DNA from 3 places in the Variovorax sp. PvP013 genome. Region 1 is predicted to be linked to each of the others. Evidence: riboswitches for the same ligand, from Rfam matches in the RefSeq annotation. Region 1 holds a riboswitch; each other region holds the start of a gene.

The links. Region 1 has a riboswitch for cobalamin ahead of ABID77_RS17765 (TonB-dependent receptor). Riboswitches for the same ligand answer to the same signal wherever they lie in the genome.
Positions count from the first base shown of each region.
Region 2: another riboswitch for cobalamin. It lies ahead of ABID77_RS05025 (TonB-dependent receptor domain-containing protein); the one in region 1 lies ahead of ABID77_RS17765 (TonB-dependent receptor).
Region 3: another riboswitch for cobalamin. It lies ahead of cobO (cob(I)yrinic acid a,c-diamide adenosyltransferase); the one in region 1 lies ahead of ABID77_RS17765 (TonB-dependent receptor).

Region 1 is NZ_JBNDLF010000007.1:157,735-165,598, reverse strand. Features, by position in the region: gene ABID77_RS17775 (FAD binding domain-containing protein) at 1-970, shown strand, start outside; gene ABID77_RS17770 (xanthine dehydrogenase family protein molybdopterin-binding subunit) at 967-3,363, shown strand; cobalamin riboswitch at 3,673-3,940, shown strand; gene ABID77_RS17765 (TonB-dependent receptor) at 4,140-6,254, shown strand; gene ABID77_RS17760 (PepSY domain-containing protein) at 6,263-7,810, shown strand.
Region 2 is NZ_JBNDLF010000001.1:1,039,932-1,047,795, forward strand. Features, by position in the region: gene ABID77_RS05005 (FecCD family ABC transporter permease) at 1-553, opposite strand, end outside; gene ABID77_RS05010 (ABC transporter substrate-binding protein) at 550-1,527, opposite strand; gene ABID77_RS05015 (bifunctional adenosylcobinamide kinase/adenosylcobinamide-phosphate guanylyltransferase) at 1,524-2,078, opposite strand; gene ABID77_RS05020 (cobyrinate a,c-diamide synthase) at 2,071-3,543, opposite strand; gene ABID77_RS05025 (TonB-dependent receptor domain-containing protein) at 3,555-5,480, opposite strand; cobalamin riboswitch at 5,554-5,795, opposite strand; gene ABID77_RS05030 (DUF904 domain-containing protein) at 5,835-6,107, shown strand; partial or broken gene ABID77_RS05035 (cell division protein ZapA) at 6,104-6,343, shown strand; gene ABID77_RS05040 (catalase family protein) at 6,989-7,864, shown strand, end outside.
Region 3 is NZ_JBNDLF010000008.1:75,997-83,860, reverse strand. Features, by position in the region: gene ABID77_RS18255 (ATP-binding protein) at 1-286, opposite strand, end outside; gene cobN (cobaltochelatase subunit CobN) at 283-4,125, opposite strand; gene cobW (cobalamin biosynthesis protein CobW) at 4,149-5,210, opposite strand; gene cobO (cob(I)yrinic acid a,c-diamide adenosyltransferase) at 5,276-5,854, opposite strand; cobalamin riboswitch at 5,939-6,195, opposite strand; gene ABID77_RS18235 (AI-2E family transporter) at 6,224-7,864, opposite strand, start outside.

The sequences.
Region 1 (7,864 bases):
CGTCGATACCGTCGCGGCTGCGGGCGCTGAAGCCGCCCAACCTGAGTCCCGACTGCTCGCGGGCGGCACGACGCTGCTCGACCTCATGAAGCTCAACGTCGAGCGACCTGCGCGCGTGGTCGACATCACGCGCATCGCGGGCCTCGATGGCATCGTGGTGTCGGCCGATGCCGTTCGCATCGGCGCGCTTGCGAAGATGAGCAAGGTCGCCGACCATGCCGACCTCAAGGCCGCCGCGCCCGCGCTGTCGGAGAGCCTCTGGCGCGCCGCCTCGGCGCAGTTGCGCAACATGGCCTCCATCGGCGGCAACCTGATGCAGCGCACACGCTGCACGTATTTCCGAGACCCAGGCGCCTACCCGGACTGCAACAAGCGCACACCCGGTTCCGGCTGCGCGGCGCTCAATGGCGTCAACCGCAACCACGCCGTGCTCGGCACCAGCGATGCCTGCATCGCGATCTATCCGGGAGACTTCGCGGTGGCGCTGGTGGCCTTCGATGCCAGGGTCATCGTCAGGGGTGCGACCGAGCGAAGCATTCCCGCCGACGACTTCTTCCTGCTTCCCGGCCAGACACCGCATCTCGAAACCCGCCTGGTGCCCGGCGAAATGATCGTGGGCATCGAGGTGCCGCGCTCGGCGGCGATGCGACGCTCGCACTACCTCAAGGTGCGGGACCGCGCGTCGTACGAGTTCGCTGCGGCCAGCGCGGCCGTCGGGCTCGACATGGAGGCCGATGGCAGGACCATCCGCGACGTGCGCATCGCCCTCGGCGGCGTCGCGACCAAGCCTTGGCGACTGCGCGCGGTCGAGGCGTCGCTCAAGGGCAGGACCCTTGACGAAGCCACGCTGCGCGCTGCCGCCGCGGCCACCGCCGATGGCGCGAAATCGAGCGGACACAACGCATTCAAGATCGATCTGGCACCCAAGGTCGTGGCCCGTGCACTGATGACCGTTGGAGGTGTGGCATGAACCGACACGACGAACTCGAACTGAACCGCCGCGCCGTCATGAAGCTGGGCGTCGGCACCGCCGCGGTGGCGACCGCAGGCGTCGGCTTGCCGGCCGACGAGGCGGTCGCACGCGGGATCGCGCCCGCCCCTGGAGCGGCCCTCGGCGCCGCGTTCTCCCGCGCGGAAGGTCCGCTGAAGGTCGCCGGCCTGGCCCGGTACGCGATCGAGCAGAAGCTGGAGAACCTGGCCTATGGCGTCACGGTGCAATCGACGCGGCCGGCCGGGCGCATCGTCGGCATCGACACCTCGGCCGCCAAGGCGCTGCCGGGCGTGGCAGATGTCTACACGCCGCAGAATCCCTTGAAGCTGAACAAGCCGACCGTCTACAGCAAGGGCGGCGGCGCCACCGAGGAATTCACACCGCTGCAGGACGACGTGGTGCGCTTCAACGGCATGCACATCGCGCTGGTGGTGGCGGACACGTTCGAGCAGGCCACCGAAGCGGCGAGCCTTCTGAAGGTCACTTACGAAGACGCCGCGCCGATCCTGGATCTGGACGATCCGAAGGCCAAGCCGCAGACCATCGCCGACATGGGCGCCGTCTGGGGTGAGGCGCCCGCCGCACTCGCCGGCGCCGAGGTGAGGGTCGATGCCACCTACTCCACCGCCCGCGAGTACAACGTGCCGCTGGAGCCGCATGCCTGCATCGCGTCCTGGGACGACGGCAGGATCACCGTGTGGGAACCCAGCCAGTGGGTCGGCGGCGCGCGCAGCGTGGTGTCCGAATGGCTGGGCATCGACATCGAGCGCGTGCGCGTGATCTCGCCCTACGTGGGCGGTGGCTTCGGTTCGAAGATCGGCGCGCATCCGCACGTCGGCCTGGCCTGCGCGGCGTCGCGCCGGCTCGGCCGACCGGTCAAGGTGCCGCTGACGCGCCCGCAGACCTTCACCGGACTCGGTGGCCGGCCGGCGACCAGGCAGAACCTGTCGCTCGGTGCCACGAAAGACGGGAAGCTCGTCTCCATCGTGCACGAGAGCTGGAACGAGACGGCCATCGACGAGGTGCACGTCGAGGCCTGCAACAACGTGACCAAGATCATGTACGCGACGCCGAACTTCGCGTCGCGCCTGAACGTGGTCCCGGTCCATACCGTCATGCCCGGTTGGAAGCGTGGCCCTGGCGAGAACCCCAGCGCCTTCGCGCTAGAAAGCGCGATGGACGAGTTGGCCTGTGCGCTCAAGATGGACCCGGTCGCCCTGCGCTTGGCCAACTGGGCCGACAAGGACCCGAGCAATCAGTTCCCCTGGACCACGCGGCAACTGCGCGAGGCCTATGCCGCAGGCGCCAAGGCCATCGGCTGGTGGAACCGGAATCCGAAGCCGCGCTCGATGCGCGAGGGCCGCGAGCTCATCGGCTACGGCATGGCCGCTGGTGCCTATCCCATGATCCGAACCGCCAGCGAAGCGAAGATCGTGTTCCATGCCGATGGGCGCATCGAAGTGCTCAGCGCGGGGACCGACATTGGCACGGGGACCTACACCATCCTTGCTCAGACGGCGGCCGACGTGCTGGGCGTGCCGGTCGCGAACGTCGTCGTCCGGCTGGGCGACACCGTGCTTCCGCGTTCGGCACTGGCGGGCGGCTCGCAGCAGGCGAACAACCTCGCGAGTGCCGTCGACAAGGCGGCGAGAAACGCGATCGATGCATTGCGCAGGTTGGCGGCCAACGACCCGAAGTCGCCGCTGGCGACATCGAAGCCGGTGGATATCGGTTTCGAGCGCGGCACCCTTCGGCTCACCCGCCGGCCGGCCGGTGGTGTCAGCATCGCGAACCTGCTCAAGGCCGTCGGCCGGAACAGGCTGGAAGTCGAGGGCAACACTTTCGCCGCCGATGCGACCGACGCGATGAAAAATGCAGCCGACCGCAGCTTCGCGCAGCTGAAGGGCGCGGTCGAGGGCGGCGTCTCGGCGCACAGTTGGTGCGCGCAGTTCGTGGAGGTTCGGGTCGACGAGGATTTCGGCACGATCCGCGTCAAGCGGATGGTCGCCGCGTTCGACAGTGGACGGATCTTCAATCCCAAGCTCGCCGAAAGCCAGTGGATCGGCGGCATGGTGATGGGCCTGGGCCAGACGCTTCTCGAGGAAGGACGGATCGATCCGCGGGACGGCCGGACCGTGAACGCGAATTTCGCAGACTATGCCGTGCCGGTGAATGCCGACGTGCCGGAGATCCAGGTGATCTCGGTTGGTATACCGGACCTCCAGGCCACTGTCCTTGGAGGCAAGGGCGTGGGCGAGATCGGCGTGGTGGGGGTTGCACCGGCGATCGGCAATGCCGTGTTCCATGCCACTGGCAAACGCATTCGAAGCCTTCCCATCACGCTGGAAAAGATCACTTCGAGGGCGACATGAGGAGATCCGCGAACACGATGTCCATCTTCTTCAGGCAGACGTGAGATCCCGTGGTGGGCGAACGATCCGCGCGCCTACCCGTTGAATTTGCCTTGCCCGTGCCTTCAAGGTAAACCGACTTGGCGTGTTGATAACGCCCATGATCTGTGATTTATCAGCGAAACAGGATGCTTTGATCGAGCGATCGTCCTTCGCTTCGGTGCGATGAAGTTGCCTGGCCAGTCTGGCGAAACACCTCTCTCCCGGACACATAGGTAAGAAGCCGTCCTTACAATCTGACCGCTGCCACGACGAGCCCATGCCCGTTGCGGTGGTCACAGTCCGAAGGTGCCTGCCGAACCAGCCATGGTTCGGCAGGTTAAACGGGAAGCAGGTGCGGGACGTCGTCGCTGACGTCTCAAAGCCTGCGCTGCCCCCGCAACGGTCGGCGGATATGGAAACCCTCAGGCCTGCTCCCTCACAGGAGCAGGCAGCCACTGCGCATCGGCGTGGGAAGGCGAGGTGGTTCCGCTCGCGTGCATGTCATGCACTCGAACACTCCGCGAGCCCGGATACCGGCCTTCGAGACTGCCATCGGACTTGCGGGAGGGCGTGTCCGGGCCAGGAGCTCGCACGCTTCGTCGCGCGCGGCCGGTCCATTTCCTTCTCCTGCACGTCCGCCATCGGTTCGAAGCCCGCGGGGACGCGGGTCGAAGGAGAAGTCAATGAGTCGAACATCGCCCCTGCGCGATTGCGCGAGCGTGCCCGGTCGTCGCACGCGTCTGTCCAGCCTTTCGTTGAGCATCGGTCTGGCCGTCGGACCTGCCGGCGTCGTCGCCCAGCAATCCGAACGCACCTTTGGAGGCAGTGACCGGAGCCTCAACCAGGTCCAGGTCGAAGCCGATCGACACACGCCGCTCTCGATCGACCTGCCCACCGAGACCGGCAGCCGGCTGGGTCTGACGCCCTTGGAGACGCCCGCGAGCATCGAGGTGCTCGGCGGTGACCTCATCCGTGCGCGCGGTGACGTCTCGGTGGTCGAGGCCGCCACGCGCGCCACCGGCATCACCGGTTCCCCGGGTCCGGGCAACGGCGGCACCGCCATGGCGGCACGCGGCTTCTCCGGCCATGGCTCGGTGATGCAGCTGTTCGACGGCACCCGGCTCTATGCCGGTGCCGGCACCGTGACCTTTCCCTTCGACACCTGGTCGATCGATCGCATCGAGGTGCTTCGCGGCGCGGCCTCGGTGATGTACGGGGAGGGCGCCATCGGCGGCGCGATCAATGTCGTTCCGAAGAAACCGATGCAGGGTCCGATCCGGAACGAAGCCCTGCTGACGCTGGGCTCCGACGCCACCCGCCAGGTCGCTTTCGGCAGCGGTGGTGCCATCGACGACCGCCTGTCCTATCGCCTCGACGTCAGCCACCGTCGCACCGACGGCTTCATGCAGCGAGGCGATGCCGACAGCCTGGCCGTGGGCGCCGCGGTGCGGCTCGACGTCTCGCCGCGACTGAACTTCACGCTGTCCCATGACGAGGGCCGTCAGTCGGCACAGACCTACTACGGCGTGCCGCTGATCGACGGCCGCCTCGACGCCAGGACCCTGCGCCAGAACTACAACGTCGACGACGCCGAGATCCGGTACGACGACCGGTGGACCCGCCTCGACGCGCAGTGGGCGCCCGGCAGCGCCGCGACCGTGCGCAACCAGCTCTACCGGCTGGCGAGCCAGCGTCACTGGCGCAACACCGAAAGCTACACCTTCAATGCCGCGACCCGCCGCGTGGCGCGCGGCGACTACCTCCAGATCGGTCACGACCAGGAACAGATCGGCAACCGCACGGACGTCACGCTCCGGCACGACCTGCTCGGCCTGAACAACCAGGTGCTCGTCGGGCTCGACGTCAATCGCATCGATTTCCAGCACACCAACGACTCGCCCTACGGCGCACGCTCGACGGTCGACCCTTTCGTCTTCGACGCAGGCCTCTACGCTTCGCCGGTGGCCTACACGCCGCGCTATCGCACCCGCACGAACACCCATGCGTTCTTCGCCGAGGACAAGCTGGAATTCAACGATCGCTGGTCGGTGGTGGGCAGCGTTCGCTGGGACCACGCGAAGGTCGAGCGCGCGGATCTCCTCAATGCGGCCAACACCATCGACAAGACCTTCGAGTTCCCCACGGGACGTCTCGGCGTGGTGTATGCGCCTGACGTTGCGCAATCCTTCTATGCCCAGGTGGCGCGGGCGGCCGATCCGCTGACCTCGCTGATCACCACGTCCGCCACCCAGGTGCCCTTCGACCTGAGCACCGGCCGGCAGGTGGAGGTGGGCTACAAGCGGCAGCTGGCGCAGGAGAGGGGCGCCTGGACCGTGGCCGCCTACCGCATCGAGAAGGACAGGCTGCTCTCGCGCGACACGTTCAATCCGAACCTCACCCAGCAGATCGGCAGGCAGTCCTCCGAGGGCATCGAAGCCACGCTCGACTGGGCCTTGACCTCGACCCTGCGGCTCGAAGCCAACGTCGCGAAGCTGCGCGCACGCTACGACGACTTCAACGAGGTGGTGGGTGGCGCCCTGATCTCGCGGACCGGCAACACGCCCACGGGAGTGCCCGAGCAGGCGGCCAACCTCTGGCTGCGTTGGCGCTTCCTGCCGCAGTGGGAGGCCGACGTCGGCGTGCGCCATGTGGGTGCGCGGCAGGTCGACGCGGCCAACACGCGCCAGATCGGCTCCTATGCGGTGGCCGACGGTGGCGTGAGCTGGCGCGCGAGCCCGTCGCTGCGGTTCGCGCTGCGCGGCCACAACCTCGGCGATCGCCGCTACCCGGTGTCGTTCTCCAATGGCGGCAATCAGTGGCTCCTGGGCCGGCCGCGCGCGGTCGAGCTCTCGGCGCTGGTGAACTTCTGACGCGCGGCATGACCGCGCTCTGGCGACGGGCCTGGCCGCGCGTGCGGCACGGGCTCTACTGGACGCACCGGTGGCTGGGCATCGGCGGCTGTCTGTTGTTCGTCATGTGGTTCGCTTCGGGCGTGGTGATGATGTACGTGGGGTACCCGAACCTCACCGACGTCGAGCGGCTCGCGGGCCTCGCACCGCTGCGACTCGAGCAGGCCGTCGTGGCGCCGGCGGCCGCGCTGGCGCTGCTGCCCGGGACGGTGCGCGACCTGCCGCCGCGCCGCATCGGGTTGGAGATGCAGGCAGGCCGGACCGACTCCGGCCTCGGCCTCGGCTTCGAACCGGTGTGGCGCATCGTGGACGCGCGCGGCGGCCGCCTCACGGTGTCCGCCCGCACGGGTCAGGTCCTGGGCGATGTCGATGCCGCCCAGGCCACGGCCGTCGCGCGTGCGTTCTCGGGTCATCCGCAGGCGTTCTGGGTCGAGACGCTGGCGCGCGATCAGTGGACCGTGCCCCAGGGCCTGGATGCACTGCGGCCGCTGCACCGCATCGCGGTGGGCGATGCGCAAGGCACGGAACTCTACGTGTCCCAGCGCAATGGCGAGGTGGTGCGCGATACCACGCGTGCCGAGCGCTTCTGGAACTGGCTGGGGTCGGTGCCGCACTGGATCTATTTCACGCCGCTGCGCGCCGACCCCCCGCTGTGGCACGACGTGGTGGTGTGGCTGTCGGCGGCATGCATCGTCTCGGCCGTGACGGGCATCGTGATCGGCATCCTGCGTCTTCGCTTGCGGCGGCGCTACCGCCGCGGCTCGGCCACGCCCCACACCGGCTGGATGGCCTGGCACCATGTCGCCGGTCTGGTGGGCGGCTTCTTCGTGTTGACCTGGATCGTGAGCGGGTGGCTGTCCATGAATCCCAACGGCTGGTTCCAGCGGGGTGGCACCGACGCCGCCGCACTGGCGCGGTACGCCGGCATCGATGCCGGCACGCCGGACATTCCTTGGCCGCCCATCGCTGTGTCCGTGGGCACCGACCTGGCTGCACCGCGCGAGGCTGTGCTTCTGTGGTTCGACGGTCGGACGCTGCTGCGGTTGCGCGATGCGCGAGCGGCCGTGCAAGTCGTGGATGCGTCGTCGGGCGCACACGTTGGCATTGAAGGCCAGGAACTGGTTCGTGCCGCCATGCGACTGCGTCCTGGCGCGTCGATCGTCGACGCCACGCTGCAGACGCGAGCCGACTTCCATTGGTATGGACACCACCGGGAGCGTGTCCTGCCCGTGTGGCGCATCCGCTTCGACGATCCGGCGGGCAGCTGGGTCTACATCGACCCGACCGACGGCCAGATCGTCGGCAGCAGCGACCGCACGACGCGTCTGCGGCGATGGCTCTTCAATGCCGCGCACAGCCTGGATTTCCCGTGGCTGATCGCGCATCGGCCGGCCTGGGACATCGTCGTCTGGACGCTGTCGGTCATCGGCATGGTCGTTTCGGCCAGCGGTGTCGTCGTCGGCTGGCGATGGTTGCGACGTCAACGGCGACGTCGAGTGAGAACCCAAGTGGGCTAGCGAACGATCAGGGTCGCCGGTGCAGCCTCTGGTTATCGTAGCGACAACAACTCC
Region 2 (7,864 bases), on a different contig from region 1:
CCGTCAGCGCGACCAGGATGTCGGCCTGCTGCAGGGTGACCAGGTCCTTCGTCGCCCCCAGCACCACGCCGACGATCACGCCGGCCAGCAGCAGGCGCAGGGTCTGCTGCACCCCGCGCGCCAGCGCCAGCGTCAGCAGCACCGCCGCCGTCGCGCCGACGAAGGCCGCGCCGGTCAGCCCGAGGCGCAATGCCCACTGCGCCCCCACCGACGCGCCGGCCGCGTCGCCGCCGAACAGCAGCAGCGCGAACGCCACGCCCAGCAGGGCGCCCGAGGCGCTGCCCAGCAGGTACGGATCGGCCAGCGGGTTGCGGAACAGTCCCTGCGCCACCGCGCCGGAGAGGCCCAGCAGCGCGCCCGCGAGCCAGGCGCCCAGCGTGCGCGGCAGGCGGATGTCGCGGACGATCTGCAGCGCGACCGGATCGTCCCGCAGCGAGAAGACGCTCGTGAAGCCGGTGCTGCCGATGCCCAGGCCGACGACGAGCGACGCGAGCCCCAGGCCCATCAGCACGCCGCCGACGACGAGCACGCGCCGCCGCCGCGGATCGCTCATGGCGTGGCCTTCGCCGGCGCGGCACCGGCGGCAGGAGACGCCGCGGCGGCGGACGTGCCGGCACCACCGGCCGTCGCGGAGACGCCGGCGCCGGGCGCCTTCTCCGCCAGGCAGCGCGCCATCAGCCGCGCCGCCTCGGCCATGCGCGGACCCGGGCGCACCAGCACGTCGGACTCCTCGGCCGTGAAGCGGCAGATGCGCTGCGCGCGCACGGCGCGGATGCCGCCCCAGCCCGGGCGCTGCTCCAGCCCGGCGGCGCTGCGCGCGCCGACCATGATCAGCTCGGGATCGGCGCGCACCACGTACTCGGGATTGAGCTTGGGGAACGGCCCCAGCGCCGCCGGCACGACGTTGCGCGCGCCCAGGCGGATCAGCGTCTCGCCGATGAACGAGGTCTCGCCGGCCGCGTAGGGCGCGTTGTTGACCTCGAAGTACACCCGTGTCCCGCGCGCGGCGGCCGGCAGCGACTGCGCCGCCGCCGCCACGCCGGCGTCGATCGCGCGCCAGACGCGCTGCGCGTCGTCCACGCCCAGCACGGTGCCCAGGGTGTCGAGCACGCGGCGCACGTCGGCGCTGGTGCGCGGCTCCAGCGCGATCACCTTCACGCCCAGCGCCTCCAGCCGCTGCGTCACGCGCGAGGCCTGCGACAGCAGCACCACGTCCGGCCGCAGCGCGACGATGGCCTCGACGTTCGGGTCCAGCCCGCCGCCCAACTGCGGCAGCGCGCGCACCGACGCCGGCGAGTTCGAGTAGCGGTCGACCCCCACCAGCCGGTCGCAGGCGCCCAGCGCGCAGACCGATTCGGTCAGCGACGGCAGCAGGCTGACGATGCGCCGTGGCGGACTCGGCAGTGACACGGTCGCGCCGCGCTCGTCGCGCACCTCGGCGGCGCGGGCGCCCGTGGCCGGCCCGGCCAGCGCGGCCGCCACCGCCATGGCGAGGGCGATCGGGCGCCGGATCGCGGTGCGTGTCATGCGGGGTCCTTCAGGGTCAGCGGCAGTCCGGCCGCCATCAGCGTGACGCGGTCGCAGACGGCGGCCACGTCCTGGTTGAGGCGGCCGAGCGCGTCGACGAAGGCGCGCACCTCGCGCCCCAGCGGGATCACGCCCAGGCCGATCTCGTTGCCCACCAGCACCAGCGGGCCGCGCGCGGCGCCGATGGCGGCGAGCAGGTCGCGGATCGCGATGCCGGCATCGCGGTCCGTGGGCGTCATCGGCATCAGGTGCGCGGTCAGCCACAGCGTCAGGCAGTCGACCAGCACCAGCGTCTCGGGCGCGCCGTGGGCGGCGACGGCCTCGGCCAGCCGCAGCGGTTCCTCCACCGTGCGCAGGCCCGGCACGCGCGCGGCGCGCTCGCGGCGGTGGCGCGCGATGCGCGCGCGCATCTCGTCGTCCCAGGGCTGCGCGGTGGCGATCAGCACCGCCCGGCGCGCCGGATCGCCGTCCAGCCAGGCCTTCGCCCGCAGTTCGGCACGGCGCGACTTGCCGCTCTTCTGGCCGCCGAGGATGAGTTCGCGTTCAGGCATCGCGCGAGGGTCCGTGGAATGCCGCGTCGATCACGTCGGCGGTGGCGGTGGCGGCAGCGGTGGCGGTGGCGGCATCTTCCGCGAAGGCGATCGGCGCGGCGTCGAAGAGCCGCGCCGTCGCGCGCGGGTCGGAAGCGAACCAGGCGTGGAAGTAGCTCGCCCGCACGCCCCCGTGCACGAGGACGGCCTCGCCGGACCGCGCCGTCGCCCCGGGCTGGCCCGGCGGCGGCGACGTGCGCGCCGCCGCCGGGCATGGCGTGTCGCTGGTCGAATAGTGGAAGGTATGGCCGCGCAACGTGCCGCCGTCGGCCAGGCGCAGCACCTGCGGGCCGAGCCCGGCGAGGCGCTTCCCCATCGTCGAGGCACCCGGCAGCAGGCCCCACATCGCGTGCGCGGTGCCGTCGGCTGCGACCAGGGTGTCGAACAGCGCCATCATCCCGCCGCATTCGGCCCACACCGGTTTGCCGGCGGCGGCGTGCGCGGCCAGCGCCTTGCGCAGCGGCGCGCAGGCCGAGAGCGCGGCGGCGTGCAGCTCCGGATAGCCGCCCGGCAACCAGACGGCGTCGCAGGCCGGCAGCGTGTCGCCCGCCAGCGGCGCGAAGAAGACGACCCGCGCGCCGAGCATTTCCAGCACGTCGACGTTGGCCGGATAGATGAAGGCGAAGGCCGCGTCGCGCGCCACCGCGACGGTGCGGCCGGCCAGCGGGCGGGCGGTCGCGGCCGCGGTTGTCGTCGCCGTCGCCGGTTCGGCAGGACGCGGCGCGTCGAAGCGCACCCGAGGCAGCGCCTCGACCGGCAGCGCCCCCAGCGGCGTCGCGGCCAGCGCATCGGCGGCGGCGTCCAGGCGCGCGAGCGCGTCGGCGGTGTCGCAGGTCGTCACCAGGCCCAGGTGGCGTTCCGGCAGCGTGAACGCCGGGCCGCGCGGCAGTCCGCCCAGCCACTGCGCCGGTTCCCGCAGCGCCTCGCGCAGCATGTCGGCGTGGCGCTCGCCCGCGACGCGATTGGCCAGCACGCCCAGCCACGGCAGGCCGGGGCGGAAGTTCCGCAGGCCGAAGGCCAGCGCGCCGAAGGTGCCGGCCATCGCCCGCGCGTCGATCACCGCCAGCACCGGCAGGCCGAAGCGTTCGGCCAGGTCGGCCGCGCACGGACGGCCGTCGAACAGCCCCATCACGCCCTCGACGATCAGCAGGTCGGCCGACATGGCGGCCGCGTGCAGGCGCGCGCGGCAGTCGGCCTCGCCGTTGATCCACAGGTCCAGCGAATGCACCGGCGCGCCGGAGGCCAGCGCCAGCCACTGCGGATCGAGGAAGTCCGGCCCGCACTTGAAGACCCGCACGCGCCGCCCGGCGCGCGCGTGCAGCCGCGCCAGCGCCGCCGCGACGGTCGTCTTGCCCTGGCCCGAGGCCGGCGCGGCCACCAGCACGGCGGCGCGACGGATCACGCCGTCCGCCCCCGGCGCCGGCACCGTCGTCACGCCTACTGCGGCGTCCACTTCACACCGACGTAGCCGCGGCGGCCACCCGTCGCGTAGGTGCGGGCCAGCTGGTAGTCCTTGTCGCCGACGTTGTCGATGCGCGCGACCAGGCCGAGTTCGCGCGTGAGCTGCGTCGTCGCCGACAGGTTCAGCAGCGCGTAGCCGCCCAAGGAGCGCGTGTTGGCGGCGTCGTCGTAGCGCAGGGCCGAGGCCTGCACCTCGGCGCCCAGGGTCCAACCGGCCAGGCGCCAGTCGGCGCCCACCGTCGCGTGGCGGCGCGAGCGGCGCGCGAGCTGGCGGTCGGTGTCGAGGTCGCGCGGGTCCTGGAAGTCGGCCGAGGCGCGCAGCGTCACGTCGCCGATGCGGTGGCCGGCCGACAGCGTCACGCCCTCGTACCGCGCGCGCGCCGTGTTGCCGTAGCAGCCGAAGTCGTCCAGGCACGGTCCCGGCGCGCCGAAGGCGATCAGGTTGGTGATCCGGTTGCGGTAGGCGACGACGCCGGCGGTGGTCGCGCCCTGCGTGTAGCGCAGGCCGACCTCGACGTTCTTTCCTTCTTCCGGCTGCAGGCCGGCGACGCCGTACTGGCTGAAGCGCTGATAGAGCGTCGGCGCGCGGAACGAGCTGCCCACCGAGGCGGTGGCCCGCCACTGCGGCGTGATCGCGAAGCCGTAGGCGGCGCTGCCGGTGGACTTGCCGCCGAACTCGCTGTCGTCGTCGTGGCGCGCATGCAGCTGCACCGAGTGCGGCCCCTGCACGAAGCCGTAGCCCAGCGCCAGTGCGTTCTGCGCGCGGTCGCCCGCGAGGCGCGCGCCGAAGGCCGTCGCGGCGTTGTCGAGCGCGTCCTCGCGCCGCTCCAGCGCGGCCGTCACCCGGTGCGCGCCGAGGCGCAGCTCGTTCTGGAACAGGTAGCCGCGCAGCCGCGTCTCGGTGCGGTAGAACGAGGGCTGCGTCTCGTAGGTGCTGCGGCTGTCGGTGACCTGCACGCGCGTGCTGTAGCTGTCGCTCCAGCGGGCGATCCAGGCCGCGCCGACGGTGCGCAGCCGGGTGGTGCTGACGTCGTCGTCGAACGCGGCCGGCGCGCGCGCGGCGAAGGCCGGATCGTCGTACCTGGCGCGGTTCTCGCTGGCCAGCAGCGTGGCCTCGATGCGCTGCGTCGGGCTGATGCGAAGGCCCAGCCGCGCGTTGGCCGAGTCGATGCGATAGCCGTCGCGGTCCGGGCTGGTGAAGCCGTCGGCGGACGGCACGCGCAGCGCGAGCGGCTGCACGTCGAAGCCCCGGCTGCGCTCGCGGGCGGCGCCGAGCGAATAGTCGACCGCGCCGTCGACGCCGGCCGAGCCGCTCACGCCGGCCTCGATACGGCGCAGGTCGTGGCTGCCGATGCCCACGCCCACGTAGGGCCGGGCCGCGCCCTCGCCGCGCCGGGTGAAGAGCTGCACCACGCCGCCGATGGCGTCGGAGCCGTAGACCGCCGCCGCCGGACCGCGCAGCACCTCGATGCGGTCGATCTGCGCCAGCGGGATCGCCTCCCACGCGGCGCCGCCGGTGGACTGCGAGTCGATGCGCACGCCGTCGAGGTAGACCGCCGTGAAGCGCGACTCGGCACCGCGGACGAAGACGCTGCTCGTGCCGGCGATGCCGCCGTTGCGCGCGATCTCGATGCCCGGCAGGCGCGCGAGCACGTCGGCCACGCCGGTCGCGCCGCTGCGCTCGATGGCGGCGCGGTCGACGATGGAGACGTCGCCCACCAGGTCGGCCAGCGGCTGCTCGACGCGCGTGGCGGTGACCACGGTCTCGCGCAGCGTGGCGTCGGCGGGCAGGGCCTGGGCCGTCGCGAGGACGGGCCAGGCGGCGGCGAGCGCCAGCGCCAGGGGCAGGGGACGTGCGGGTGCGGACCGGCGCGCGCCGGCGGGGAAAACGGGATTCGTCATGGAACGGAAGGCTCGGAATCAAGACCCTGTCCGGCTTCCCCGCCGGACGTCTGGGTGTCACGACGGCGCACAGGGCGCCGTCACCTCGTTGGCCGGTATCCGGGCTTGCAGCGCATCCTCCACCGCCTTCCCAGGCACCTGTTTCAGGGCGCCCAGTGGCGACTTGGCGGAGGTGGCGCCGGTGAGGACGCCGTCTGCTGGACCGTTGCGGGGGCAGCGCAGGCTGGCCGCGGCCCGGGGGGCGTGTGGCTCCTGCTTCCCGTTGAACTGCGCCGCGTGAACCGCGGCGCGAGCACCAACGCGGCGGATTCTACGGGAGGCCCTTTTCGGAATCGCGCTCATACAATCGTTTCCATGTCCGACCCGAGCCCCATCGACCAGATCGCCGAGCGCGTCGAGCGCCTGCTGGCGCGCCACGAGGAAGTCCTGCGCGCCAACGCGCAGCTGCAGGACCAGGTGGCCGCCCTGGCGCACGAGCGCGATGCGCTCCTCGCCCGCTTCGCCGAAGCCCGCGTGCGCCTGGACGCCGTGCTGCAGCGCCTGCCGGCCGACCCGTCGCACGACGGCGCCACCACGCCGGCACCGCCCGCTCCCCCTTCCCCCGCCGCCTTCGCGGCCGTTCGATGAAGCAGATCGAAGTCCAGATCATGGGCCAGAGCTACCTGCTCGGCTGCCCCGAGGGCGGGGAGGCGCGACTGCGCGACGCCGTCGAGCGCGTCGACCTCACCATGTGCCGCATCCGCGATGCCGGCAAGGTGCGCGCGCGCGACCGCATCGCCGTGCTGGCCTCGCTCCACCTGGCCTACGACCTCGGGCAGCAGACGGCCGCGGCCGAGGCGAGCGCGGCGGAGGCCACCGCCGCCGCCCACCTCGCCGCCCAGGCCCACGCCCAGCTCGAAGCGGCCGCGGCGGCCCGCCTCAAGGCGGACATCGAGGCCGCCGCCATGGCGCGCGCCCGCGCGGAGGCCGACGCCCGGCTGCAGGCCGAGGCCGCGGCCCGCGCGCAGGCCGACGCCGAGGCACGCCGGGCGGCGCTGCCGCCGCCATCCCCTCCGGCCGCGCCGCGGGACCGTCTCGACGACCTCGTCAAGCGCCTCGATCAAGCCCTTGCCGGCGACCCTCATTTGCCTTGAACCGGCACGTACGCCGGACTCCGGCGCATAGAATCGTCCCCGTCTGCGGTGCGCGCCGGGCTTAATATTTCCTTGTTCCAATGCTCTCCGGAGCCGGGCTTGGTACATCGCTCGACGGGCGTGATCATCTCGCGTCAGATGAACCCGAAGTCGTGGCTGCCCTCGCCCACCTGAACCCTGGTTCAGGATGCGGGTCCGGTGCACATTCGCAGACACCTTCTTCCCTTCCGGTCGACGCCACGTCGTCCGACACGGCCTCGTCGGCGCCGCTGACGATTCCCGCTTCCCCTCCTTCGAATACTGACCGGCGCCCCCGCGGGCCGCGCCGCCCGAAGGCCGTCCGCGCCGCGTCCACCCACGAAGGAAAACAACACCATGTCCGCTCCCCTGCCCCACGCCGCCGAGCCGCTGCGCTACCAGCCGTCCCACGAATCGCTCGAGGACGACGAATCGAAGACCACGCAGGAACTCAAGGAGGCGCTGCACCGGATCAGCGAGATCGTGCACAGGGACGAGGGCCATGCCTACCGCAGCGTGCACGCCAAGAGCCACGGCCTGCTGCTGGCCGAATTGAAGGTGCTCGACGGCCTGCCGGAACGGTTGGCGCAGGGCCTGTTCGCCAAGCCCGGCACCTATCCCGTGGCCATGCGCTTCTCCACCACGCCGGGCGACCTGCTCGACGACGCCGTCTCCACGCCGCGCGGGGTCGCGCTGAAGGTCGTCGGCGTCGAGGGCGACCGCGTCTCGGGCTCCGAGGGCGACGTCACGCAGGACTTCGTGCTGGTCAACGGCCCGGTGTTCAGCGCGCCCACGGCCAAGGCCTTCCTGCGTCCGCTCAAGCTGCTGGCCGCGACCACCGACAAGGCGCCGGGTTTGAAGAAGGTGCTGTCGGCCGCCCTGCGCGGACTGGAGACGCTGGTCGAGAAGGCCGGCGGCGAGGTCGCCACGTTCAAGACCATGGGCGGCCATCCGGCGACCCACATCCTCGGCGAGACCTTCTACACGCAGGTGCCGCTGCTCCACGGCCCCTACATGGCCAAGCTGTCGCTGGCGCCGGTGTCGGCCGAACTGGTGGCGCTGACGGGCACGCTGCTGGACCTCGGCGACGGACCCGACGTCATCCGCGAGGCCGTGCTGCGGCACTTCGCCCACAACGGCGGCGAGTGGGAACTGCGCGTGCAGCTGTGCACCGACATCGAGGCCATGCCGATCGAGGACGCCTCGGTCGAATGGCCGGAGGACCGCAGCCCC
Region 3 (7,864 bases), on a different contig from region 1:
CCTCGACGTCCAGCGTGCCGACGAGCTGCTCGACCGAGGCCGACAGCGGCAGCGTGACGAAGGGCGCCGGCGACGCGGCGGGCGTCGCCGGCAGCAGCGCGGCCAGGGCCCGCGCGGCGGTCGACTTGGCCGTGCCGCGCGGACCGCCGACCAGCACGCCGCCGATCGCCGGGTCGACGGCCGCGAGCAGCAGCGCGCGCCGCAGCAGCGGTTGCCCGACCAGCGCGGCGAAGGGAAAGTCGGCGTGGCCGGCGGCCTCGACCGGCACGGTGGTTGCGGATGTCATGGCAGCGGCCCTTCGCCGTGTTCCTCGAGCCGGCGCTCCAGCGCCAGGAGGTGGTGTTCGATGCGCGCCCGGTGGTCGCCCGGTTCGCGCCACATGCCGCGCCGCACGGCGTCGAGCAGGCGCTCGCCGATGCCGCGCAGGGCCAGCGGGTTGTGCCGCTGCAGGAAATCGCGGACCGCGTCGTCGTGCAGGTAGGCGTCGGCCACCAGCGCGTACTGGTGGTCGCCCACCACGTCGGTGGTGGCGCCGTAGGCGAACAGGTTGTCGACCGTGGCGGCGATCTCGGCGGCGCCCCGGTAGCCGTGGCGCTGCGCGCCCGCGAGCCACTTCGGGTTGACCGCGCGGGAGCGCACCACGCGCGCGACCTCCTCGCGCAGGGTGCGGATGCGCGGCGAGCCCGGCACGCTGAAATCGCCGTGGTAGAGCGCGGCCGGCGCGCCCGCGAGCTGCGTCACGGCGGCCGCCATGCCGCCCTGGAACTGCGCGTGGTCGGCGGCGTCGAGCACGTCGTGCTCGCGGTTGTCCTGGTTGTGGACGACGGCGTCGAGTCCGCCGATGCGCTGCTCGAACGCGGACCGCGCGGCGACGCCGTGGCCGTCCTGCCCGTAGGCGAAGGCCCCGGCCCGGAGGTAGGCCTCGGCGAGATCGGCGCCGTCCTGCCAGCGGCCGCCGTCCAGCGCCTCCTGCACGCCCGCGCCGTAGCCGCCGGGGCGCGGGCCGAAGACGCGCCAGGTGGCCTCGCGCTGCGCTTCTGCGGCGGCGCGGCCGGCGGCCAGCGCCGCGTCGGCCTCGCGCCGCACGCGGGCGCGGATCGGGTTGACCTCGTCGGACTCGTCGTCCTCGGGGATGGCGGCGACGGCGCGCACGGCGGTGTCGAACAGGTCGATCACGTTGGGGAAGGCATCGCGGAAGAAGCCCGACACGCGCAGGGTCACGTCCACGCGCGGCCGGTCGCGCACGGCCATCGGCAGCACCTCGACGTCGATCACCCGGCCGCTGCCGTCGGCCCACTTCGGCCGCACGCCCAGCAGCGCGAAGGCCTGCGCGACGTCCTCGCCGCCGGTGCGCATGGTGCTGGTGCCCCACACGGTCAGGCCGACCTCGCCGGGCATCGTGCCGTGGTCCTGCAGGTGGCGCTCGATCAGCCGCTCCGCCGCCGCCGCGCCCATGGCACAGGCCGTCGGCGTGGGCACGGCGCGGGTGTCGACGCTGTAGAAATTGCGCCCGGTGGGCAGCACGTCGGGGCGTCCGCGCGAGGGCGCGCCGCTGGGGCCGGGCGGCACGAAGCGCCCGTCCAGGCCGCGCAGCAGCTGCGCCGTCTCCTGCGGGCCGCAGGCGTCCAGGCGCGGCGCCAGCACCTCGGCGAGGCGCCGCAGCACCGGCGCGGCGTGCGGCCAGGCCGCCTCGTCGAGCGGTTCCGGCGCGATGGACGGGACGGCCCGGGCATCGGCCACGTGCGCCGCCACCATCCGCGCCGCGAGCGTTTCCAGCCGCTCGCGCGTGTGGCCCGCGTGGCGCCAGGCCTCGTCGGAGACCGCCCGCAGCACCGGCGGACGCGGGCCGTGCCAGGGCGCGGCCCAGTCCGGACTCAGGGCGTCGAAACCGTCCACGCCCGCCAGACCGAGGTCCCGCGCCAGGGCGACGAGCAGGCTCTGCTGGCCGGGCGCCGCGCCGCCGGGAAAGCGCGCCAGCGCGAGCAGCGTGTCGGTGCGCTGCCGGCCCTGCGGCGAACTCCCGAGCACGTGCAGGCCGTCGCGGATCTGGGATTCCTTGATCTCGCAGAGGTAGGCGTCCAGTCCCTGCAGGAGGTCGTCGCGCCCGGCGTCGTCGGCCGGCCGGACGCGGCCGAGTTCCTCGTGCAGGCCCTCGCGCACGGTGCGCTCGACGATCGCCTCGCGCAGCAGCCGCGCGCGGCGCGGATCGAGCGACAGGGCCTCGTAGTACTCGTCCATCTGGCGCTCGAGCCGCTGCAGCGGACCGTAGGTCTCGGCGCGCGTCATCGCCGGCATCAGGTGGTCGACGATCACCGCCTGCGTGCGCCGCTTGGCCTGGCTGCCCTCGCCCGGGTCGTTGACGATGAACGGGTAGAGGTGCGGCAGCGGGCCGAGGATGGCGTCGGGCCAGCAGGCCGCGCTCAGCGCCACGCTCTTGCCCGGCAGCCATTCGAGGTTGCCGTGCGTGCCGACGTGCACCACCGCGTCGATCGCGAAGGCGCGGCGCAGCCAGAAGTAGAAGGCCAGGTAGGCGTGGGGCGGCACGAGGTCGGCGTCGTGGTAGGTGGCCGCGAGGTCGATCCCCCGCCCCCGCGCCGGCTGGATGCCGACGAAGACGTGGCCGAAGCGCAGGCCGGCGATGGCGAAGCGCCCGGCGCGCAGGGTCGGGTCCCGCTCGGGCGGACCCCAGGCGGCGTCGACCGCCTCCCGGCAGGCCTCGGGCAGCCGCCGGAATTCCGCCAGGTAGTCGGCCAGCGCGAGGCTCTGGGCGGCCGGCCGGGCATCGTTGGCGTCGACGTCGTTGGTGACGCCGCGCAGCAGCGCCGCGATCAGGGCGTCGCCGTCGGCGGGCAGGCCGCCGGTCCGGTAGCCCGCCGCCGCCAGCGCGCGCAGCACCGCCACGGTCGAGGCCGGCGTGTCCAGGCCGACGCCGTTGGCGATGCGCGAATCGTCGATCGGGTAGTTGGCCAGGATCAGCGCGACGCGCTTGTCGGCCTCGGGCTTGTCGCGCAGGACGCACCAGCGGCGCGCGAGTTCGGCCACGAAGGCCATGCGCTCGGGGTCGGCCTCGTAGCGGACCACGTCGAGCTCGGTGCGCTCGCAGCGCCAGGCCGTGCCCTTGAAGCTGATGGCGCGGGTCAGGACGCGGCCGTCGACCTCCGGCAGCACCACCTGCATCGCGAGGTCGCGCGGCGCCAGGCCGTGCGCGTCGGCCAGCCACTGCTCGCGGGTGCCGCCGGCGGTGACGAGCTGCAGCACGGGCGCGTCGCCGGCCAGCGCGGCGGGGGACGCGTCGCCGTCGTCGCGGCCGTCGATCGACGCCACGGCGAAGTTGGTGGCGTTCAGCACGATCGCCACGCGGTGCTCGGCGACGAGGGCCTGGACCGCGGCGTGGCTCTCGGGGTTCTTCAGCGAGTCGACGGCCAGCGCCAGCGGCGCGAGGCCGGCGGCGGCCAGGGCGTCGAGCATCGCGTCGAACACGGCGGTGTTGCCCGCCTGCAGGTGCGCACGATAGAACAGCAGCAGCGCCGCCGGCGCATCGGGCCCGCAGGGGGCGCGACCGGGCGCGCCCTGCGGCCGGTAGCGCACGGCCGGGGGCAGCGGCACCGGCAACGGTGGCCGCGCGCCCAGGCCGAACGCCGCGTGGCCGATGAGCGCGAAGAAGGCCTCGGCGTTGTCGCGGCCGCCCTCCCGCAGGCAGCGCCAGAGGTGGCGGCAGTCGTCGTGCGGCGCGCTGCTGCGCATGAGCAGCTGCAGGTCCTCGAAGGCATCGCCCGAGAAGATCGCCAGCCATTGCCCGCGCTCGCGCGCCAGCGACATCGCCCGCTCGACCAGGTAGGCCCAGTCGCTCGGCGCGCCCAGGTGGTCGATCACCAGCACGCGGGCATGGCGCAGCACGTCGTCGACGTACATGTCCACCGACGCCGGCTGGCGCAGCCACATCAGGTTGGCCAGCCGCACACTCGGATAGTCGGGCGCCAGCCGCCCGACCGCGTCGGCGAGCAGCGACAGGGTGGTGTCGGCCGCGCTCAGCACGACCACCGGGGCGGGCGTCTGCGCCACGCGCACGACCCCCTGGCCGCCGTCTTCGACGTGACCGCCCGGGCGGGTGGACAGCAGGTGCATGGCGGCTTCCTCGCGGTGTCGCGTCAGGCGGTGGCGGCCAGGCCCAGCTCCGCGTCCAGTTCGGCCTGCAGCACGGCGCCGTCGAGCGCCGCGCCGATCAGCACCAGGCGCGTCTGCCGTGTCTCGTCCGCGCGCCAGGGCCGGTCGAAGTAGCTGTCGAAGCGCGCGCCGACGCCCTGCACCACCAGGCGCATCGCGGCGTCCGGCAAGGCCACGAAGCCCTTGACCCGGTAGATCTCGTGGCGCTCGACCAGCTCCCGCAGGACCGCCAGCAGGCGGTCGCGTCCGGGCACCCGGAGCGTCACCGAGACCGAGTCGAAGGCGTCGTGGTCGTGGTCCTCCTCCTCGTCGTGATGGGTCCGGCGCCCGTCGATCGCATCCTCCACGGCGCGCTCCAGGCCCAGCAGCACGCCCAGGTCGAGGCGGCCGTGCTGCGCGTGCACCAGCTTCACGCCGGCGGCGGTCTCGGCGCGGACGACGGCCTCCACCGCGGCCAGGGCGGCGGCGTCGAGCCCGTCCGTCTTGTGGACGACCACCAGGTCGGCGGTGGCCAGCTGGTCCTCGAACAGCTCCGACAGCGGCGAGTCGTGGTCGAGGTTCTCGTCGGCGCGGCGCTGCGCGTCCACCGCCGGCGGGTCGTCGGCGAAGCGGCCGGCGGCCACCGCCGGCGCGTCCACCACCGTGATGACGGCATCCACCGTGAAGGCGTTGCGCAGGGCCGGCCACTGGAAGGCCTGCACCAGCGGCTTGGGCAGCGCCAGGCCGGAGGTCTCGATGACCAGGTGGTCGATGCGGTCGCGGCGCGCGGCGAGCTGCTCCATCACGGGCGCGAATTCCTCCTGCACGGTGCAGCACAGGCAGCCGTTGGCGAGCTCGAAGAGCTGGCCGTCGGGCGCGCCGGTCTCGTCGCAGCCGATGCCGCAGCCGCGCAGCAGCTCGCCGTCGATGCCCAGCTCGCCGAACTCGTTGACGATGACGGCGATGCGCCGGCCTTCGGCGTTCTGCAGCAGGTGGCGCAGCAGCGTGGTCTTGCCGCTGCCGAGGAAGCCGGTGACGATGGTGGCGGGGATCTTGCGACTTTGCATGGGGGTGTTCTCCGGCGTCGGGTTGGAAAGGTGCTGGTGGATGGATCGGGGCGGACGCGGGAGCGTCAGTCCTCGATGCCGCGCTGTGCCGGCACGCCGGCCTTGAAGTGGTGCTTGACGAGGGCCATCTCGGTGGCCTCGTCGGCGATGGCGATCAGCTCGGCCGGGGCGTTGCGTCCGGTGAGCACGACGCTCACGTGCGGGGGTCGCTCGCGCAGGCAGCGCAGGATGCGTTCGAGCGGAATCCATCCGTAGCGCAGCGGGTACATGATCTCGTCGAGCACCACCATGTCGTGCGCGCCCGCGCGGACGGTGGCCTCGGCGCGCGCCCAGCCGTCGAGCGCCAGCGCGGCCGAGCGGTCCAGGTCGCGGCTCTTCCAGCTGAAGCCGTCGCCCAGGCCCTCGATCGGCAGGCCGAGCTGCGCGAACAGCCGATGCTCGCCGAAGCGTGCTGTCGGCACCTTCATGAACTGGTAGATCTTGAGCGTCCCGCCGTCGCCGTGGACGCGCATGGCGAGCCCGAAGGCGGTCGTGCTCTTGCCCTTGCCGGTGCCGGTCAGCACCGTGACGAGGCCGGATCGGACACCGGCGACGTCGTCGCGCGACGGCCCATGGGCGCGCGACGGGCCCGGCTCGGACGGCAGAACTTGATTCAAGAGAGGAACACCGGTCGGTCGTGCTCGCCTGCTTCCCCGCAGATCCGCACCATCCGGCGCGCCGCACGCATGCGGCACGCCACCTCGTTGGCCGGTATCCGGGCTGGCGGAGACGACCCGTGTCACCTTCCCGGGCGGCACCGCTTGCGCGGGGTTCACCCAGTGGTCTGTCGACACGAGCAGCGAGCAGGAAGCTCGCGTCCGCTTACCGTTGCGGGGGCAGCTCAGGTTGAGGCGCGCGGACGGATCGCCGCGGACGCCTGTCCTGATTCCCGTTGAACTGCCCCGACCGGAAAGCCGGGGCGAGCACCAACGCGGCGATCATAGCCGCACGCCCGGGCACGGCCGGGTCGGCCGTCACGGCAGGGCGGACGACGGGGCGGCCGCGCCGGCACCCTGCAGCATGAAGGTCTCGGCCTCGGCGTACGAATGCAGGACCAGGTCGACCTGCGCCGCCACGGCGTCCTCCGGCGCGGCCGCGGTGTCGAGCGGCAGCCGGATGGTGACCAGCACGGCGTGCGGCAGCGCGGCGCGGAATTCGGCCGTCAGCGCGGTCCAGGCGGCGAAGGACGCCTGGGGCGGATAGGCGACGAAGACGGTGCCCACCAGCCGGGCCTTGTCGTCCCGCGAGGGATCGGGCAGCTCCTCCATCGACACGCTGCGGGCGTCGATGTCGGCGTCGCTCAGGGCCCGCACCAGCAGTTCGGTGAGGAGTTCGTCGCGGTCGGAGCCCGAGCTGACGCACAGCACGATCGAGCCCGTGGGCACGTCGAGCTCGCCCTGCCACCGGCCGAGACGGGCTTCGCGCATCTGGCGCAGGCGGGTGCCGATGTGCGCGTCGGTCAGGACGATGGACGCGCGCCGCCGCGCGCGCCAGCCCAGCTTGGTCGTCGCGAACGACTCGGCCAGCCGCACGACCTGGGTCTGGATGCGCAGGCGCTGCCGCGCGTCGATGCGCCCCGCGCGGAAGTCGGCCACGCCCAGCGCCAGCCCCGGCAGCAGGACCTGGTCGCAGTAGCGGGCGAAGCTGTCGCGGCGCAGGAAGGCGCGCGCGTCCCGGATGATGGCGTCGGCGCCGCCGCTCAGGGCGCGCTGGTAGAAGCGCTGCCCGGCGTTGAGGCCGGGCGACTCGGTCAGCAGGATGGTCAGGGGCTCCAGCGCCTTCATGTGCCGCCCCACCACCACCAGGCACAGCGTCAAGGGCGTCGACAGCAGCAGCCCGACCGGCCCCCACAACGCGCCCCAGAACAGCGCCGAGACGATGACCGCGAGCGGCGCCAGGCCGGTGCTGTGGCCGTAGACCTGCGGCTCGATCACGTGCGCGACCGTCAGCTCCAGCGCGAGGAACAGCCCCAGGCTCGCGAGCACGAGGCTCCAGCCCGGATCCACCGCGGCGCTGAACAGCGCGATCAGCGCGGCCGCCCCCAGCACGCCGACGTAGGGCACGAAGCGCAGCAGGCCGGCGATCGCGCCCCACAGCGCCGCGTGCGGGATGCCGATCAGCCACAGGCCCGCCCCGACGACCGCCCCGAAGGCGACGTTGACGATCGACTGCGACAGGAAGAAGCGCGAGACGCCCTGCGCCGTGTCGTTGAGCGCCTGCACGGTGGTGCCCAGCTTCGCCTCGCCCACCAGCCGGATGAAGCGGTCGCCGAGGGATTCGCGCTCCAGCAGGATGAACACCAGCAGGACGAAGACGATGCCGGCCTCCCCGACCGGCCCGACCAGCGCGGACAGCAGCTTCGAGACCAGGTCGGCGGCCGAGGGGGTCGGCGCCGGTGCCTGGACCTGGGCCGGCGTCCGGCCGGACGCGGCCTGCGACGCCCGCGACCGCGCCGGCGCGCCCGCCCCGTCGCGGCCGGCCTCCGGCGGCGCCGCGCTGCGCAGCTGCGCCTCGAAGCGCTCGAAAGGCCGCACCGCCGTCTCCCGGACCGAGTCGACCTTGGCCTCGATGGCGGCCCGGTAGCGGGGCAGGTCGGCGGCGACCGAGACCAGCTG